4 regions of the Clostridium sp. CM039 genome follow, and region 4 is predicted to be linked to each of the others. Evidence: riboswitches for the same ligand, from Rfam matches in the RefSeq annotation. Region 4 holds a riboswitch; each other region holds the start of a gene.
What was found. A riboswitch is a leader RNA that binds a small molecule or an ion and turns the genes downstream of it on or off. The one in region 4 is predicted to bind cobalamin.
Positions count from the first base shown of each region.

Region 1 (5,074 bases), 1.5 Mb from region 4:
TATGAGAATAAAGAATTAAAAATTGCTGATGGTAAGAATGGAAACGTTAAAAATATAGAGGCTGAAGATGGAAGTGAAATTTCTTTTTATAAATGGCTTCCAGATAGAAATAGAATGTTTTTAGTAGAAAAAAGTGATGATGAGTCTAGTAAATTAGTAGTATATTCTTATGACGTAGAAAAAGGTGAAAAAGTAAAGATAGGAAAATTAGCCTATACTGGTACAAATGATGAAGTAGAAGATATTCAAGTATCAATTTTAACAGGGGTTATTTATATAAAGGTTTTAAATGAAGGTGGTAGCAGTAGTATATATAGAATTGACAGAGACTATAGAAGTGACAGAGACGAAGAGATGACAAAAATTGATACAATACCAAAGAGTGTGAGTAATATGGCATTAGCGCGCCATGAAGATAATTTGGTGTACGAGGGATTAGTCTATAATAAAATGTATTCTACCACCCTTGAGGAACCTATAAATATTAAAGGTGTAGAAAAACTTACTTTAATTGGCACTGATGATGAGGACAATGTGTATCTTGGAGAATTAAAAGATAATTTGGTAAGCAAAATTTATTATGGGAAAACATTAGAAAATACTGAAAATTGGAAAGTGATTGATTTACAAAAACCTTCTAAAAAAAATGATCTATTTGTTACATCTCTTGGTAAGGTCTATCAAAATGATGTAATGAAAGCTGTAATAAAAGATGTTAGTTCTGGAACTGAAACTAGCTATAAAGGAAAATTATTGCAATTGTATACTAAGGGAATAGTATCATTGGTTAATGATAAAGAAGTATCTTTTGTTCTTTTTAAGTAGTCGATACTATGATGTTTATTTAAGACCTTATCTTTTTAAGATAAGGTTTTTTCTATAATCTGAAAATATAAGTTAATTCATAAGGATATAGTTGTGGGAATATATTATTTTATTTTAAGAATATTCAATTCAAAATAACAATAAACTTTGTTATAATAGGATAGTAGACATCTTAAAAAATAACAAGTCAAAGATGCATTAACAAGGTGAGTAGCGATTAACATTGCCTACCATGTAGGAGTATAAGGAGGAATAAATTTGGATACACAACAAATATTAAATAAGATTTTGATGATACCCGCAATTTTATTAGCATTTACTTTTCATGAGTATGCGCATGCTATCGTAGCAGATAGGTTAGGAGACAAAACTCCACGATTTCAAGGGAGACTTACGCTGAATCCAATCGCACATATAGATCCAATGGGATTTCTTATGATTATATTAGTAGGGTTTGGTTGGGCAAAGCCTGTTCAGACAAATCCTAGTGCATTTAAAAATTATTATAAGGATGATTTGAAAGTTTCAGTTGCAGGCCCAATTGCTAATCTAATTCTAGGGTTTGTATTTGCAATTCTTACTGTGTTATTTTCGAAATTTCCACCAATTCATGGTGGATTATATACTATTATTAGCCAAATTTTAATAATTACAGGGTACCTAAATTGTATTTTGTTTTTTCTTAATTTAGTGCCAATACCGGGATTTGATGGATCTCATATAGTTAGGGATTTGTTCCCAAAGTTTTTTTACAATTTACCAGATACAATTTATAGGTATCAATTCTTAATATTTATGGTGTTAATATTGCCTATATTACCTGGTGGACAATCAGTTTTTACTTATATCGTGCAAGCGCCAGGGTTATGGTTATTTAAACAATTTTTAAATATTGCAGGGATGTTTTAATATTAATATAAAGCTAAGAAAATCATATAGTGATTTTTTATTATTTAGAATGTAAGGAGAAAAATATATGCGCTTAAGAAAAAAATATTGGGCTAGGCCAGAGCTGGAAACTAGTCATATTGTAATAACTGACCAATATGATCACAAAGGAAAATGGAATGAAGAGTTTAAAAATAACAATGCAATTCATCTAGAACTAGGTTGCGGTAAAGGTAGATTTATATCAGAAAAGTCCAGGAGAGATCTCGATATCAATTTTGTAGGCATTGATTTAAAAGATGAGGTTCTGGTATTTGCCCTTAGAAAAGTTATAGAAGTAAGAGAAGTTGAAGGGGAACAAGACATAAATGTACGTCTTATGCCAATGAACATTATGCTTATTGATGATGTGTTTGCAAAAGATGAGATAAGCAGAATTTATATAAATTTTTGTAATCCTTGGCCAAAAGACAGACATAATAAAAGAAGATTAACTCATACTAAGTTCTTGACGAGCTATAAGAAATTCTTAAAACCGGGATCTGAAGTTTGGTTCAAAACAGATGATACAGAGTTATTCGAAGAATCGGTAGATTATTTCAAAGAGTGTGGGTTTGAAATATTATTTTCAACCTATGATTTGCATAAGAGTGATTTTAAAGATAACGTAGTTACAGAATATGAAGCTAAATTCACAGAAATAGGCAAACAAGCTATGTTTCTACAGGCAAAATTAATTTAGCGAATTAATGCATCTCCTGTGGAACTGTTGCAGCTTCGCAGGAGATAACTTATAACCATATGAGGCTTAAGCATTTTAGATTCTTATTTATTGACAGGATTAACATAATGCTATAAACTTAATTACATAGAAATGTATTAAATTGAAAATTTTAAAAATGAAAATTATGAATTATATTAGTTAAAAATGAATAGATTTGTTTAGGTGCCTATTATTAATCAGCCACTAAAGTGGATGCAGCTACTTTAGTATATGATTAGTAAGGTGAAAAGGGAATGTGGTGTAATTCCACAGCAGCCCCCGCTACTGTAATTGAGAGAAAATCTTTTATAACTACCTGAAAGGGAAAGTGATAAGAGAAAGTGTATCAAGAGCCAGGAGACCTGCCTAAATTAGTAATATTAAGCTTTCGGCGGGAAAGAACTGTAGAATTCAAGTTAGTGCAATGAAAAATTTGTACATAACAGCAGGTGCGCAAGCTTGCTGTTTTTTTGTTGTGTGCCAAATAAGAATACAAGCAGGAAGAAAGGAGAAATAGTAATGGCTAAAGTAATGGTTCAAGGAACCGCTTCATCAGTAGGAAAAAGCATATTAGTAACAGCACTTTGCAGAATTTTTGTGCAAGATGGGTTTTCAGTATGTCCTTTTAAGTCACAGAATATGTCATTGAATTCTTATATTACATTGGATGGAAAAGAAATGGGACGTGCGCAGGTGCTTCAAGCCTATGCGGCAGGATTGGAGCCAGAGGTATATATGAATCCGATTTTATTAAAACCTACCTCGGATAAAAAGTGCCAAATTATCGTTAATGGAAAGGTTTTTGGGAATAGTACAGCTATGGAATATCATAATATGAAATTGGAATTCAAAGACATGTTAAAAAAGCAGTTTGAAGAATTAGAGAAGAAGTTTGATATTATAGTAATGGAAGGAGCAGGTAGCCCAGCAGAAATTAATTTAAGAGATAGAGATATAGTGAATATGGGAATGGCGGAACTTATAGATGCACCTGTGATACTCGCAGGAGATATAGATAAGGGTGGAGTATTTGCGTCACTAGCAGGGACTTTGCTTTTGCTTAATGAGGCCGAGAAAAAAAGAGTTAAAGCCACTATTATTAATAAGTTTAGAGGAGATTTAGAAATCTTAAAGCCAGGACTTACAATGCTTGAGGATATTATACATATTCCATGTGCAGGAGTAGTTCCTTATTTTAGATTGGAACTCGAAGATGAAGATGGTGCAGTAGAATTTAACAAAAAAATTACTGCACCTATTGATATTGCTGTAATAAAGCTTCCACATATATCGAATTTTACGGATTTAGACGCATTAAAGGCTGAAGAAGATGTATCAGTTAGATTTGTTACAACTAAAGGAGAATTGGGCACACCAGACCTCCTTATCATACCGGGAACAAAAAATACTATTGATGATTTAATTTCTTTAAGAAATTCGGGACTTGCAGAAGCGGTTCAGCAATATAGTGTACAAGGTAACGTATTAGGCATTTGTGGAGGCTATCAAATGTTAGGAAATAGCTTAAGTGACCCTAATGGCTTAGAGGGAAATTCAAAAGAAACAGAGGGTATGAAGCTTTTAGACGTAGACACAATATTTGAAGATGAGAAAATAACTACAAGAGTAAAGGCTCGTAGCATTAACATTAGGGATACTAGTATAGAAACTTATGGTTACGAAATACATATGGGAATTTGTAAATATGGTCATAATGCAAAACCACTTTTTGAAATCTATGATAAGAATGGTTCTGATACGTCATCCTTCGATGGAGCAATAAATGCAGGTGGAAATGTTATGGGTACATATATTCATGGAGTTTTTGATGGAGTAGAGTTTAGAGAACATATGATTAATACTTTAAGGGTAAAAAAAGCTATGGAACCTAAAAAATCTAAGGTTTATGAAAATCTAAGAGAAAAAGAATTAGACAAGCTAGCAGATATAGTTAGAGATAATGTAGATATGGATTCAATCTATAAAATCATAGGAATAAAAAGAAAAAGTTAGGGACAGTTAACAACTATTTAAAAAATTATAACAGTATAAGATAGTGAGGAATTAAAATGGCAATACTATTTCAGACGAACATAATAGATTTAATTTTAGCGGTAATGTTAGACTTATTAATTGGAGATCCATATTGGTTTAAACATCCGGTGATTTATATAGGAAAGCTTATTTCTAAATTAGATAAGTTAGGCAGAACGATATGTAAAACTAATGGTCAAATTAAAGTTTTTGGCGGAATTATTGTAGTTATAGTAGCACTTTCTAGTTTTTTAGTGCCTTTTATAATTTTGAGAATTTCTAATAAGTTTTTTTGGTTGTACCATATTCTCAATATAATATTGCTTTGGACGACAATAGCTGCTAGATGCCTTCATAAAGAAGGTAAGAAGGTTTATGATTCTTTAGTTAATAATGATATTTATGACGCAAGAGTTAAATTATCGTACCTTGTAGGGAGAGATACAAAAACCCTTACTGAGTATGAAATAGTAAGAGCTGATGTGGAGACCATTGCAGAGAATACAGCAGATGGTGTTATAGCCCCTATTCTCTATGCATTATTAGGGGGAGCACCTTTAGCTA
Region 1 covers NZ_CM143649.1:3,765,837-3,770,910, forward strand. The annotation lists gene ACWJJ2_RS17700 (hypothetical protein) at 1-825, shown strand, start outside; gene ACWJJ2_RS17705 (site-2 protease family protein) at 1,117-1,734, shown strand; gene trmB (tRNA (guanosine(46)-N7)-methyltransferase TrmB) at 1,802-2,455, shown strand; cobalamin riboswitch at 2,677-2,860, shown strand; gene ACWJJ2_RS17715 (cobyric acid synthase) at 2,996-4,489, shown strand; gene cbiB (adenosylcobinamide-phosphate synthase CbiB) at 4,570-5,074, shown strand, end outside.
Region 1: another riboswitch for cobalamin. It lies ahead of ACWJJ2_RS17715 (cobyric acid synthase); the one in region 4 lies ahead of ACWJJ2_RS10670 (helix-turn-helix domain-containing protein).

Region 2 (5,074 bases), 280 kb from region 4:
CTCTAAATTTTCTTTATAATAAAAACTAAAGGCCTTGTCATAGGCTACCGCTATCCTTTTCCCCTTATTCTCCACATGGAAATCATCTATATGCCTTTCACTTTCTTTAAATTGTTCTAACAATAAATCCATATCCAAATGCTTTTCTAATAACTTGGCACAGATTTCAATTTTCTCATCTAAATCCTCTGTTTCACTGCTTTGAATTAGCCCTAAGTGCCTACTTTTTAAGCTTAATCGTTCATCTTTTGGAAGATAGCCTAACACTTTCAAGTTACAGTTTTCTTTAATTGCTGCCTTAAGTAACTTATAATAATTTTCTGTTATATTATTTAGTATTATGCCCTTTATATTCGCATCTTTAAAATTTACTATTCCATTAATTTCTGCACAGAGGGTTGCTACCTGAGCCTTTGGAGACAATACAAGTATGATCGGCAAGTCTAAAACCTTTGACACGTGATACGTAGAATAGGATGTATTTATGCCTTTTCCATCATATAAACCCATTACACCTTCGACTACACCCAATTCTCCGCATCCTCTAGAAAAGCTAGCCTTAACTCCCGCCTCTCCCATAAGATACAAATCCAAATTTCTTGAACCTTTACCTGTTATCTTTGTATGAAAAGCTGAGTCTATATAATCAGGTCCTACTTTATACCCTTGTATCTCAAATCCCCTATTTTTAAACGCTTTCATAATTCCGAGTGTTACTGTGGTCTTACCACCACCACTTGAATCTGAAGCTATGACTATACTCTTCATTTATATTCACATCCTTTTGCGGACTATCCCCTAATGTGCAATTAGTTGTTAACTGTCCCTAATGTTTTCACTATCAATTCTAAGTTTTTCAAACACTGAATCAATTTTCCATTCCTATCATTATCCTTAATAGCAAGCCTTACATATTGTTTATCTAGTCCTCTAAAATTATCTGCTTTTCTTATAACAAATCCTTGAGCTAGGCATAGTTTATAAAGTGTCCCTGAGTCTAGTCCTTTTAATTTGCATAATACATAATTTCCATAGGTTAAATACACTTTATCTATAAATGAAATATTTTCAAGTGATCTTATAAACCTAGGCCTTTCCGCTCTTATCCACTCTTTGCTTTTTTCAATATAAACGTTATCTTTTAACACATGACGTGCAGCCATTTCTGCAAAACAGTTTATGTTCCAGGGGTTTTGTTTTTCTTTAACTTTTTTTAATAGGTCTACGTTACTACTTATTCCATACCCAAACCTTATACCAGGCATCGCAAAAAATTTGGTTAATGCTCTTATTATAAATAAACATTTGTATGTTTTAACTTTTTCACTGAAACTGTGCTGTGAATCTCCAGTAAATTCTATAAAAGCCTCATCTATTATTATGACTTTGTCGTTACATTCACAATATTCAAGAATTTTTTGAAACTCAGCCTTATTTATGATATTGCCATTGGGGTTATTCGGATTACCTAAAACCACACCTTCTACACTCTGTAATCTATTAAGAATATCCTCATAATCATAGGAAAGCTCAGCATATTCATGCTTTAATAAGGTATTCTCATTAATCTTCTCTTTTAAATAAGAATACTCTATACTACAATTCCACTTTTTAGCATCAATTTCGTACTCTACAAAAGATGGCACCACAATTAGTAGATTTTTATGACAAGCTATAACTAAGTCAATTATTTCTGCAGCCCCATTTCCTAAAACAAAATATTCTTTTGGGCAATCAATGTATTCTTTTAATTCTTTCAATACCTCCCTATATTGAATATCTGGATATCTTGTTAAAGCATCTACGGCTTCACTAATGTTATCAGTGAAACTTTTAGGAACCCCTAATGGATTAATATTAGAACTGTAATCTATTAATTCTCGCCCCTCAAGTAATCCATTAGTATAAACATCTCCACCATGTATCATTGAATACCTTCCTTTCTACTTGTAACTCTCATCTACCGTACTTTAGTTACTTATAACTTACGAAGAATTTTAATTTCCCTTATGTGTTTTCCCTACATTCTTAAACTTTTCATTAATTACATCATTAATGTGCTGTATATAAATGTCTTGAACGTCACTATTTTCTCCTAACCCATTCAGATATATTTTAACTTTAAACCCTTTTGCCTCTAAAATACTCTTCCAGGAGTCCTCTGCATCTCCCGCCATGTCATTCTTGGCATGGTCTCCTGCTACAAGCAGTAGTGGCATTAAAGTGACTTCGCTAATACTCTGAGTAGTAACATTAGGTATTACTCTTTCCAAAGTTGGATACCCTTCCACGGTTGCTACATGTACATTGTTAAAACCTCTATCCCTTAAAACGCTTTCAAAACAGCAATATACTGCATTTGCAATATGGTTTGTACCATGCCCCATCAAAATTACTGTATCCATTGGTTGCAATTGCTTTGATAGAGCATCCACCATTATTGAGTAATCATCTGGCACGCCTGCTTCTTCTCCCTTAAAACATAAAAGAGGTCTTCCTATTAAGATATTTTTAAATGCTTTACATTCTTTGTATCTATTAACTACATTATTTATATAATCAAATTCTACTCCAGGAATAACATGCAAAGGCTGAACAATTACCTCATTATATCCTTCGCTTTTTAACTTTTCCAAAGCTTCTTCTGGAGTATCTACATGAATATTATCCCTATTCTTAAGTACTCTAAGAATAATATGTGAAGTAAATGCTCTTCTTATATCATACTCTTCAAAAGTATGTCTTATTTTATCTTCTATTGCATCGATAGTTACTTTTCTTGCATCTTCATGTGTTGTTCCAAAACTTACAATTAAAATTGCCTTCTTCATTTCGATCATCCACCTTGCTAAATATTTTCCGAAATCTATCATAACATTTACATATAATGCTTTTTAAAACAAAAAAAATAGTACGCATACGATAGCGACTACTTTTTAATTAATCCATAATTAAATAGTTCTTTCCCTCCGAAAGCTTGTTAACATCATTTAGGCAGGTCTCCTGGCTTTTGATTCTTCCTTTAATTATCCTTCCTCATTTTTAATTTACGAAGTAGCATTTAAAAGTTTTTCATCAATTACAGTAGCGGGGGCTGCTGCGGATTTAAACCGCATTCCCTTTTCACCTATTTCAAGGCACCTAAAATCATATTCAATTCTCTATTAATTCTAGTTTATTATATTTAAGCCGTACTGTCAATATTTAGAGTGTCTCCTTAGTTTAATAGGCAAAAAAATGATTCAGAAAAATAGTTAGGGACGGTTAACAACTATTTAAATTATTTATATGTATATATTAGCTTAAGATTATGAATATCATCCCGATTCATAGGCAATAATTCAAATAAAAATCTATGAGGAAGGGTGATTTTAATGCCAAGAAAGGCAAGAGAAAAAACAGATGACTCGATATTTCATATTATGTGCAAAAGTATCAGCGAAATAAATTTATTCAAGGATGATGAGGATAAGAACAAGTATTTATCACTTGTAAAAAAGTATAAATATCTCTATAATTTTAAAATCTACGGTTACTGTCTTATGGATAACCATTCTCATTTAATGATTGATGCTAATGGTACTGATATATCAAAGGCAATGCATGGAATAAATTTTTCTTATGCAATGTACTTTAATAAAAAATATAAAAGGGAAGGACATCTTTTTAAAGATAGATTTAAGAGTAAAATAGTTAATAATGAACGATATTTGAAGACTTTATCTCTATATATACACAATAATCCTACGGATATAGATGAATATAAAAATTGTCCTGAAAAATATGCTTTTTCTAGTCTAGCCATATTTTTAGGAAAAAGACATGATTCTTTTAAATTAGTTGATTATGGATTTATTATGAGCTCTTTTGGTAATAACCTAAAAAATGCAAGAAAGAATTACTATAATCTTGTCTTTCGCTGTAATGGAGAAAAATTAAAACAAGAAATAGAATTTAAAGATGAAAAATCAGAGTATAAATGTGAACGAAAAATACTTGTAAGGAACTTTAAGCCAGAAGATATAATAGAATATATAGCGTCAAAGATGAATGTATCAAAAACTCATCTTTATATGAAGTACAGCAGAAAGCTTGTACGGGCAAAAGCCTTAACCGTTGTTCTAATGAGGAGCCTCTGTAATTTTAAATCTAGCGATATATCCAGCACTCTTGGAAACATTACACAGGCTAGAGTATCAAAATTAAGCACTATTGGCATCGAATTAATTGGAACAGAAGATAAATATGAGAATATTATCATGGATTTTATTAAACGTTATGCTTAGTAATAATTTATTAATATAATCTTCAATATTATCATTAATAACTTAATGACAATCATTAAAATTCATTCTAATTATTTACTTTAACCTACCTATTTATTAAATCTGTTATATTAAATAAAAAAGATTAGAATAACAGATGGATATATGCATTTAATAAACATGGACAAGTATCAAAAATATACATTTTACTTATGTATAATATAAAAATAATTAAAATTAGTGTTCAATAAATTAATTCAACGATAAAAAGGTACAAGTTTCCATAAACAACTTGCACCCAATTATAATATAAATAATTGTTAACCGTCCCCATTATCTTATCTTAACTTATTGCTATAAATAAGATCATAGTTAGAATTTCAACTAATTCATTATTAGCTCCTAAGCTATCTCCCGTAAGTCCCGTAATTTTACTCTCGCAAAACTTATTAAATAGAAAACTTAAAAGTAACGCTGATAGTATCAATATAACACTTTTGTTAAATCCTATTAATAAGGTTCCAAATACAATAGTTATAATACCTGAAATTACCACCCTTTTGATGTCAATATTTCCAATAAATATATTACCCGAGCCTGTTTCTTTAGCATTCTTACCAATAAAAGATATAAAAACAACGGTAAATCTTGCAATTATTGGCGTTGCAATTAATATGAGTGGTAAATTCTTTCCTATGATAGTGCAGACCGCTGCATATCGTGCTAACATATCAAATACTATAGCAATAGTTGCATAAGTGCCTACTGTGCTGTCCTTCATAATTTCTATTATTTTATGTTTGTCTCCT
Region 2 covers NZ_CM143649.1:1,976,227-1,981,300, forward strand. The annotation lists gene ACWJJ2_RS09370 (cobyrinate a,c-diamide synthase) at 1-768, opposite strand, end outside; gene ACWJJ2_RS09375 (pyridoxal phosphate-dependent aminotransferase) at 810-1,928, opposite strand; gene ACWJJ2_RS09380 (sirohydrochlorin cobaltochelatase) at 1,998-2,831, opposite strand; cobalamin riboswitch at 2,977-3,161, opposite strand; gene ACWJJ2_RS09385 (transposase) at 3,375-4,286, shown strand; gene cobS (adenosylcobinamide-GDP ribazoletransferase) at 4,609-5,074, opposite strand, start outside.
Region 2: another riboswitch for cobalamin. It lies ahead of ACWJJ2_RS09380 (sirohydrochlorin cobaltochelatase); the one in region 4 lies ahead of ACWJJ2_RS10670 (helix-turn-helix domain-containing protein).

Region 3 (5,074 bases), 1.1 Mb from region 4:
TTCTCCGCCACTTAATGCATTTATGCTTTTATTTCTAAGACCCCAAGTGTTTGTCATTTTCATAGCTTTCATAGCTATTCCCATATCTTTTTCACTTTCTGAGCAGAATCTAGAAATATGAGGCGTTCTTCCCATAAGAACTATATCTTGTACTGAAATATCGAATTCGATTTCTGTGCTTTGCGGTACCACTGCTATTTTCTTTGCTAAAACCTTTGATTTCATTTGGGCTAAGTCCTTTTCATCAATAAAAACTTCACCTTTTTCAGGTTGCAGTGATTTTGATAATATCCTTAGAAGTGTAGTTTTACCTGAACCATTTGGACCTAGAATAGTGTGAAATTTTCCTCTTTCTATGTTTATACTAATATCCTTTAATACTTCCTGTTCAAAGGAAAAACTTACGTTATTTATCTCTATCAATTACATCGCCTTCTTCTTTGTTCTATATAATAAATATATAAAAAATGGAACTCCAAAAATTGAAGTAATAATTCCTACTGGTATTTCTGATGGAGGCACTACTGCTCTTGCAAGCGTATCGCAAATTATTAAAAATATAGCTCCCCCAAGTGCAGAAAATGGTATAACCACCCTATTATCTGGTCCAAAAATCATTCTAATAGAGTGCGGCACTATAAGACCTACAAATCCAATTATTCCACTTACAGATACGACTGCTGCCACCATCAAAGTACTTATTAAAAGTATATACTTTTTTAATCCATTTACATCTACACCAAGACTTCTAGCACTCTCTTCTCCAAGAACCATGATATTCAGATCTCTTGAAAATGTAAAAATAAATAAAATTGAGGGAACTACTATTATAAACAGTAAAATTACCTCGTGATATCCAGCCGTTGAAAAACTTCCCATCGTCCACATAACTATTTTTTCAATATTATCTCTATTAAAGGTCATCATTAATGAAATAATGGATGATAATAAATAATTTATGGCAACACCCGATAGTAAAAGTGTGGTAACTGGAACTTTAGTACCGACTCTCGCAATATTATAAACCAGAAAAGTAGTTATTATAGCACCTACAAAAGCATTGAATGCCACCATGCTCATCCCTAAAAAATTGATTTCATTAAGAAAAACCATGGTTATAGTGGCCCCAAGTGCAGCCCCTGATGAAACTCCGAGAATAAATGGATCTGCCATTGGATTTTTGAAAATACCCTGAAAAGAGGTACCAACCACTGAAAGTGCTGCTCCTACTAAACAGGATAAAATGATTCTAGGAAGTCTTAACTTTACCAATATGATTGCAGATGTAGGATTAATTCCATCTAAGGATACACTGTTATTTAATATTGGAATTTTGCTTATAATAATTAGGGCTGTCTGTTTTAAAGAAATATCTGCTACCCCAAAATTTGTTGCTACAATCATTACAATTAGGAGTAAAAATACCCCTACTGCAAAAACTCGTCGATAATAACTCTTATTTTCTATAAACGTCATGGTTATTTAACCCCTTTTATTTAAAAAGTTCAGGATGAACTAATTTAGCAATTGCTTCAAGTCCTTCTGCAAGTCTCGGTCCCTGCCTAACAATAATGTTTTCATCAATCTCCAATAATTTGCCGTTCTTAACTGCATTCAAATCTTTGTAACCATTGGTAGCTTTTATACCTTTTTTTGAATCATAGAGCTTTGAACAAATTAGCACATCAGGATTCTTTTCTACAAGCTTTTCTACACTGTAGTTCCAACCAACTACGTCGCCCGCAGCATTTTTTCCGCCAGCAATGTCTATCATACTACCTATAAATGTATCTTTTCCTGCTGTAAAATCACCACTCTTGCCAAATCCTGCTACATAGTACACTGTTGGCTTCTTAGCATCCTTAACCTTATCAGTTATTTCTGCAACTTTCCTTTTCATATCTGATACTATTGTCTGGGCTTCCCCACTAGCATTTACAACCTGACCAAGTTTTGACATTGTGTCATACACACCATTAAAATTTTCTTCACCACCAAGCGCTACAACCTTTATATTAAGAGCCTCTAATTTTTTAATAATAGCCTTATCAAAAAGAGCTGATACAATAACTACATCAGGTTTTAATTCAACAATTTTCTCTACACTTGGTTGCAATAAGTCACCAACAGATGTAACCTTAAGGGCCTGAGCTGGGTAATCATCGTAATCACTTCTACCAACTACACTGCTTCCTTTACCAAGTGCATATATTCCCTCTGTTATATTTGGTGCAATTGTAATAATTCTTTTAGGTTCTTTTTCAATGATAACCGTTCTATCATATGAGTCAACTACCTTTAGCGGATATACTACAGCGTTAGTTTCCTTTTTAGTAGTATTAAGCGACCCTTTATTCTCACCTTTGCTGCCACACGCGCTAAATACAACACAAACAAAAACAGCTAAAACTAGACTTATTATACTTTTTCTTTTAAACATAAGTTGCCTCCATAAATTTTAATTTTTTAATTACTTATTTAATTTTAATTGGGATACCACAAACCACCATGTGAACTTCCTGAGCCCTTGATGCAATATACTGATTAACTCTACCCGCAATATCTCTAAAAACCCTTGCCATCTTGTATTCTGGTACAATTCCAGAGCCAATTTCGTTAGTTACAAGAATTATTGTTTTTAAGTTTTTTTCTGCTTCGTCAAGAAATACTGCTACCTCTTGTAAAATCCCTTTTTCCATTGCGCTTATAGCTTGATTATTAAGATCATCGAAATTATCCCCCGCTTCATCAAACATAAGATTTGTAGTCATTATTGTAATACAATCTAATAAAATCGTATCAAACTGCATTTCTTCGTTATAGAATACCTGTTTTAAATTCTTATAGCCTTCAAAGGTATACCAATTAGCTGGTCTTCTTTCTTTATGTTTTTTTACTCTGTCCTTCATTTCATCATCAAACGGAATTGAAGTTGCAATATAAAGTACGTTGCCCTTCTCTTCTTTGGCTAGCTTCTCAGCATATGTACTTTTCCCACTCCTTGCGCCACCTGTTATAAGTATAATTTTTTTCATAGTATGCTCCTTATTATTTTAATAATATGCTCTAATGTAAAAAAATCAGAAAATAAAAAAACCACATCTCAAGGATGTGGAATAATGCAATTAAATTTTTCATATATTGGATAACCCAATATTATTGTTAAATCACGCATTTTTCATCCTCCCTCCGAAGACTAAAATTTCAAGCAATAGGCAGGTTTACTGGCTTTAGCATCATCTTACTCTCCAACCTTCTCAGTTTCCCAATGGTTCTTTGGATTTCATCCTCTAATACAGTAGCGGTGGGCTGCAGTGGTTTTTTAGTCACTTTCCCTTTTAACCCCTGTTACAAGGCACCTAAAACAATATTTAATTTTTATTAAGTTGACTATTTTTATTGTAACATCAAAAAAATATTAAAGCAATGTAAATCATTCTACCTACTTTCTAACGCTATTTCAGTGTTTTATTTAAGTAATATTCCATTACTCCTTTTACAATAGGTACCACATGGTGACTTCCACCTTTCTCTTTAACGTTTTCCATTAACATTGATACTACTATTTTAGGATTAACTGTATCCATACATATAAACCATCCATTTTCTTCTGCAGCTTTATCCTTGTCATCTTTCTTAAGTTCCGCTGTTCCAGTTTTACCCGCGAGAGCTTGCCCATCAACTTTTGCCGCATGACCTGTACCATTTGGGTTATCGATAACTCCAGTGAGACCATCTTTTACAAATTTTATATTATCCGCGGAAATTGCATTAGCTTTCCATACCTTAGCCTTTACCTTTTCATTCAAACTTTCTAAAGTTGGAGACATAATATTTCCATCGTTAACAACTGCGCTATACGATAGTGCAAGGTGAAGTGGGCTCATAAGGACCTCCCCTTGACCATAACCAGTATCTGCTAATGCTACATCATTCTTAATGTTGTTACCATTGGCTACTTGTGAATTTGCTATTGGATAATTTATTGGAAGCTTTTGACCTATTCCAAAATTGTTGCATCCTTTTATAAATTCCTCTTTACCTATATTAAGAGCTGCCTTTGCGAAATATATGTTATCAGAGTATACAAATGCATCCTGTAAATTCACTGACTCTCTCGGTTCACCAACCCTAGTAACCTTATTGAGTCCCCATGATTTATCCGGTTGCCATTCGTTTCCCGGTATGTTAATAAGTTCACTAGGTTTTATCTTCCCTTGCTCTAACCCAACTGCAGCCGTTATCAGTTTAAATGTAGACCCTGGAGAATATACAGCCTTAAATCTATTATTAAATGGATCCCCTGCTTTTTCCCATTCTGCCTTTTGGGTATTAGAAACATAAGTAGTAATTGCATTTGTATCATATGACGGCGAGCTTACTAAAGCCAATACCTCTCCAGTTTTTGGATTTATTGCTGCACTGGCTCCCGGCTCTTTATTCATCCCTTCATATATTTTCTTCTGTAGTTCACTATCTACTGATAATGTTATATTTTCACCTGCTTTTGATTCTTTTTTAAGAATTACAACCTTATTGTTATTATTTTGTTTTGATATATATATTGTTGCCCCATTTTCACCCTTAAGCTTGTCCTCATAAACCTGTTCAAGACCTGCCTTTCCTATTAAACTAAATGAGTTATACCCTTTACTAGAATTCTTTTGTAGTTCCTCAGCAGTTATCGGCTTTATGTATCCTATAAGCGACCCCAAAGCTTCCCCACCTGGATATACTCTACCTTTAGTCTTGTTCGGGATTACCCCATCAAGCTTCATAACTCCATCTATTTTTACTTTTTCACTACGCAATATGTTAATAATCGGTATAAATTGATCAGAATTTTCATTATCCTTTAGTTTATTTTCTATAACCGAAGCATCAATATCTAGTATCTTAGCCATCTGCGATATATTAGCATCCTTATTTTTAATAAATGTAATGGGTTTTATTCCAATCGTAACAATTAAATCATTTATTGCAAGTGGTTTTTTACTCCTATCATAAATTTCTCCACGTATAGCCACTTCTGGCTCTACCCTAACCTTATCTCCCGCTTCCATACTAGGAAATA
Region 3 covers NZ_CM143649.1:1,130,741-1,135,814, forward strand. The annotation lists gene ACWJJ2_RS05295 (ABC transporter ATP-binding protein) at 1-423, opposite strand, end outside; gene ACWJJ2_RS05300 (FecCD family ABC transporter permease) at 424-1,476, opposite strand; gene ACWJJ2_RS05305 (ABC transporter substrate-binding protein) at 1,493-2,440, opposite strand; gene cobU (bifunctional adenosylcobinamide kinase/adenosylcobinamide-phosphate guanylyltransferase) at 2,475-3,035, opposite strand; cobalamin riboswitch at 3,198-3,378, opposite strand; gene ACWJJ2_RS05315 (penicillin-binding transpeptidase domain-containing protein) at 3,456-5,074, opposite strand, start outside.
Region 3: another riboswitch for cobalamin. It lies ahead of cobU (bifunctional adenosylcobinamide kinase/adenosylcobinamide-phosphate guanylyltransferase); the one in region 4 lies ahead of ACWJJ2_RS10670 (helix-turn-helix domain-containing protein).

Region 4 (5,074 bases):
AAAAACATGGTATTTATATACCAGGCACAAGGAATATGCAAATCAAGGATATAATTGAAGAGATTGTACTTGATATAAAAAGTAATATAAAATATCATTTTATATAAGAAGGTTTATACATAATATTTAAAAGACTTTATTAATTCTTGGGTTAAGACTTCTGTCGGTATTCCATAACTAACAATTTTGCCTGCTTTCATGGCATAAATGTTGTTAATCCGCTCTATTAGCTATCTAAAATTTTTATTTAATGTTTTAAGGATTTAAATCCGTATCCAAAGACTTCATAAATATTATTCACTGTTACAAAAGCATCCTTATCAACAAATTTTATGAATTTTTTAAGTGTTATAAACTCCCTTCTTCCTACTATAACCACAACAACTTCTTTATCCTCATCTGAAAAATCCCCTACTCCGTTATATACAGTAGATGTTTTATCTAGCTTTTCTCTTATATATTTTCTTATCTTATCGCTGTTCTTACTTATAATTGTAACTTCTTTGCACACATTTATTCCATCTATGATGTGGTCTATAAGAAATCCATTAATTATAACTCCGAGCATTGCATATAATGATAGCTTAATTCCAAAAGCAAAAACTGCCATTAAAATTATAATTAAATCACATATTAAAACTCCTTTTCCTAAATTTATATGAAAAAATTCATTTAATATCTTAGCTAAGATATCTGTCCCCCCTGTTGAAGCGTTTTGATCAAAGACTATAGCTGTACCTATTCCTGATATTAGTATTCCAAATATAAGTTCCAGTAAAATATCTCCTGTAATTGAATTATTAATAGGTATAAACTTTTGAAATACAATTATAATACCTCCTACACCAAAGCTTGCATACACACTTTTTCCACCAAAACTCTTTCCGATAGCAATAAATGCTATTACAAACAAAATAAGGTTTATTATCATCATTATCCAACCTACGGATAACCCCCCTGTAAATTTATTTATAACTATTGCTAATCCATTCGCCCCACCTGTCGCTAAATTATTTGGCATTAAAAAGAAATATAAACCTGCTGATACCATAAGCATTCCTATGTTTATAAGCGCAAATTCCTTTATCTTTATTTGCATAATATGCCTCCTTATAATTATCAATTGTATTACCTATCCTCTGTAAAATAATCATAATTTCTTTCTCAACGAAAAATTAAGCCCTTTAGCATTTATGCTAAGGGCTTGATAATAATACCAACCATATTTGTAAAAAATGCAAAATTTAAAATGCATTTTCATACAAATATGCGTCACACCCCCTATCACTCGTAACGTTCTTGGTGTATTAATGAAGGCAGGTCTTCTGACTTTGGATCATAGTCGCTTTAATCCTTCCCAACAAAATTGTCAGTGGTATAATTTAAAGCTTCTCACCATTACAGCGGCGGGACCGTTCAGGCTTTTCACCTGGTTCCCTTTTAAATGAAATGCAAAACATCTCATACCTTTATATGCTATATTAAATTACTTTCTTTTAATCTCTTCCATAAAACCTTTTTTAATTGAGCTTTATTTATAACAGAGCTTTTATTAAATTCTTCCACAATAACCATATCGGCTTCTCTATTCCCCGTTATATTGACAATAAATTCTTTGCCTAAGTTTTTGTACGTATTCATAATAATTCCCCCTTCAAACTCTAAATATTATTAACTTAATTTTAGAATTTGAGGTGGTTATAATCAAAACTCTATACCCTCTCTAGATGGTATTCCTTCGTTAAAATAATGTTTAATATCCTTCATCTCAGTTACAAGGTTTGCTTTATCTATTATAGCTTTAGGTACGTCTCTCCCTGTTAAAATCAATTCTATATTACCAGGTTTATTCTCCATTAATTCTAGTAGTTGTTCTTCACTTATTAGTTGATTGTTCAACGCTCCCATTACCTCATCCATGATAAGTATGTCGCATTTTTCTTCTTTTAATGCTTCCCTGCAAAATTCATACCCCTTTTGTACTTCTTCTTTTAATTCATTTTTTTCCTCTGCATTTAACGTCCAAAAAAAACCTCTTTTTTTCTCAAACCTAAATATGTTAAAAAAGGGAGCCAATTTTTTTGCACTTTCAATTTCACCAGTTTTACTTCCCTTCAAAAACTGTACCATAAATACAGTATATCCATTTCCTGCTGCACGTACAGCTAGTCCTACAGCTGCAGTCGTTTTCCCCTTGCCATTCCCCGTATAAATTTGAACATATCCGTTTTTTAATTTCCCCATTATATTCATTTCTCCTTTTATTAGCATATGCATACATATGCTTTATTATCTCAGGGTTATCTTATATTTTTTTATTTTATATTGCAAATCTTGTCTTGAAATACTTAATTCTCTTGATGTTTTGCTAACATTGTTTTCGTTTTTATTCAGTGTTTTTTCAATAATTCCCTTTTCAATATCAGCCATATAGCTAACCAACTCGAACCTCTTTTCTACATTTACCACCATATTTTGAAAACACCTCCCTATCTCTCGTAGAGTTAACTGTGTATAATTATAGAAAGGTATTCTGGCTTAAGTCTCATTGCCCTTAAAACCTTCCCAGTTTCCCAGTGGTATTTTTTATAAGGACTCCTCTTTTACAGCGGCGGGACCGCGCAGGATTTCCACCTGTCTTCCCTTTTAAACTAAAGCAATTAATACTTTAATTACCCATAATTATAATATTAAATCAATAAATGATACTTTCATCCCAATTATATGAAAAAGCATTATTCAGTTTTATTCCCCTGATTTTCTTTTTTAGTTCTCTCTACGAATCTTCCCAGGAAAAAGAATAGAACACCAACTCCTATACCTGTCTGTAGACAAAAGAGTAAACTCTCAATTTCCCCTGGTAATTCTCCACCAATCCAAGTTTCCATAACAGGTTCAAACCAAGGCTTATACTCGGTACCTGTAATCTCGGAAACCACTTTGCTTCCTGCATCATCTGAGCCACCAAATTCAGCACCCTTTAACGTGAATAATGGTATAATGGCAATCACTGCAGCAATAATTAATAAAATGATAACCCTTTTTTTCGTCTTTACCATTAATTTTCGCCTCCCTTTAGGAATCCAAGTTCTGTTAATTCGGATTTTGCATATGTTTCAAGACCCATAATGATAACAACGGTCAGAATACCCTCGATAATTGCCAGTGGAAGCTGTGTCGGTGCAAATACTGCAAGGAACTTGACTACAGATGCTGCGATACCACCGTTTGCAGACGGATACGCAAGTGCAAGTTCAAAACTTGTTACACAATAGGTTAATAAGTCACCGATTGATGCTGCCAGAAAAATACCTACATATTTATTGACTTTGAGCTTCTGGCCTGATTTGTAGATTACATAAGTAATAAGCGGTCCTGCAATAGCCATAGAAAACGTATTAGCACCAAGAGTGGTCAGTCCGCCATGAGCAAGCAAAATTGACTGAAAAAGTAGTACAATAATCCCCAGGATGCTGACTGCCATTGGTCCGAATAGGATTGCACCAAGTCCGGTACCAGTCATATGTGAGCAACTTCCTGTTACTGACGGAATCTTTAAAGATGAAAGCACAAAAATGAATGCGCCTGACATAGCAAGAATAGTGATGGATTTACGGTTCTTAGCTAATGTTTTCTTAATTGATAAGTAACCTGCTACCAAGAATGGAACGCATATAACACCCCATATAATACAGAATTTTGGTGGAAGGTATCCTTCCATGATATGCATTGCGTTTGCTGCCGGAGCTACCCCGAAAATTAATGCGAAAGCAATCGCAATAAAGACAATTTTCTTTTCTTTCTGATTCATTTTTTTCCTCCTCTATTGTTTTTAATTTATATTAATCTAAGCTAACCCGCCTAGAAAACCTAACTATTTTTCAAACATTTCCTTAAATTCTTGCGTACTTTTCGGATAGGCACTAGTATCTTCCAGCAGATGTTTTTCTACAAGCAATTCATATATCTCCATCACGGTTGGCTGTTTTAGATTTGCTTGTTTTAAAATTTCTGTATTTTGGAAAATTTCTAATGGTGTTCCATCTGCGATAATTTTTCCTTTGCAGAATACAAGGACTCGCTCCGCCCATCGATATGCGAAATCTAAATCATGGGTGGAAATGAGCATTGTCTTGCCCTCCGAACCAAGCTTATCCAAAACTTCTTCTAACATCAGTGCATTTAAAGGATCCAGTGATGCAGTAGGTTCATCAAAGATAATGATCTCCGATTTCATAGCAATGATGCCCGCAATGGTGACGCGCTTCTTTTCACCGCCACTCAAATAGTGTGGCGGACGATCCTTGAAATCTGATATGTTCATGTATGCCAGTGCTTCCTCAACTCGCTTTAGTACTTCCTCTTTTGGAAGCCTTAAATTCATCGGCCCGAATCCAACTTCTGCCCTAACTGTAGATGCGATTATTTGATTGTCCGCATCTTGAAATACAATTCCGATATTTTTTCGAAGTCCTTTTAAATTCTTTTTATTAACGACAGTACCCCGGTAAATGATTTTTCCCTGTTCAGGTGTAAATACACCGTTTATATTCAAGAAAAATGTAGATTTTCCGGATCCATTGGAACCAATGACAGCGATTTTCTCACCTTCATAGATATCCACGCTTACACCGTCCAATGCAGACTTTCCATTCCCGTAGACGTAGTATAGATCTTCGACCTTTAATATTGATTTCCCCATAATAGCTCCTTTCTATCTTGTAACGCCCCATATCAGGATCAAAAAAATTATAAATACTACTGCAGAGGCAATCTGTATTGTCTCTACCTTTTTATCTTCCTCCAAAAATATAAGATCCCCATCATAGCATCTGGCCTCCATGGCATCATAATAATCGTTTGCCTTTTTAAGCGAAATAACCAGCATATTGCTTGCAATGCTTCCAAATGTATAGCAGGAAGTCTTAAAATCACAGTAGCCCTGACGAGATTCTGCGGAATTTTTCATTTTAGTATAGACATCCATTAAAATGAAAATATAACGGTAAATGAGGTTCATCAGCTCTACAATAAGCTTTGGAACATGTGCTTTTCGAAGCACATATATAATCTC
Region 4 covers NZ_CM143649.1:2,255,411-2,260,484, forward strand. The annotation lists gene ACWJJ2_RS10650 (DUF3842 family protein) at 1-107, shown strand, start outside; gene ACWJJ2_RS10655 (YitT family protein) at 248-1,099, opposite strand; cobalamin riboswitch at 1,299-1,486, opposite strand; gene ACWJJ2_RS10660 (hypothetical protein) at 1,477-1,641, opposite strand; gene ACWJJ2_RS10665 (cob(I)yrinic acid a,c-diamide adenosyltransferase) at 1,705-2,244, opposite strand; gene ACWJJ2_RS10670 (helix-turn-helix domain-containing protein) at 2,290-2,472, opposite strand; cobalamin riboswitch at 2,507-2,695, opposite strand; gene ACWJJ2_RS10675 (energy-coupling factor ABC transporter substrate-binding protein) at 2,736-3,059, opposite strand; gene ACWJJ2_RS10680 (energy-coupling factor ABC transporter permease) at 3,059-3,811, opposite strand; gene ACWJJ2_RS10685 (energy-coupling factor ABC transporter ATP-binding protein) at 3,875-4,702, opposite strand; gene cbiQ (cobalt ECF transporter T component CbiQ) at 4,715-5,074, opposite strand, start outside.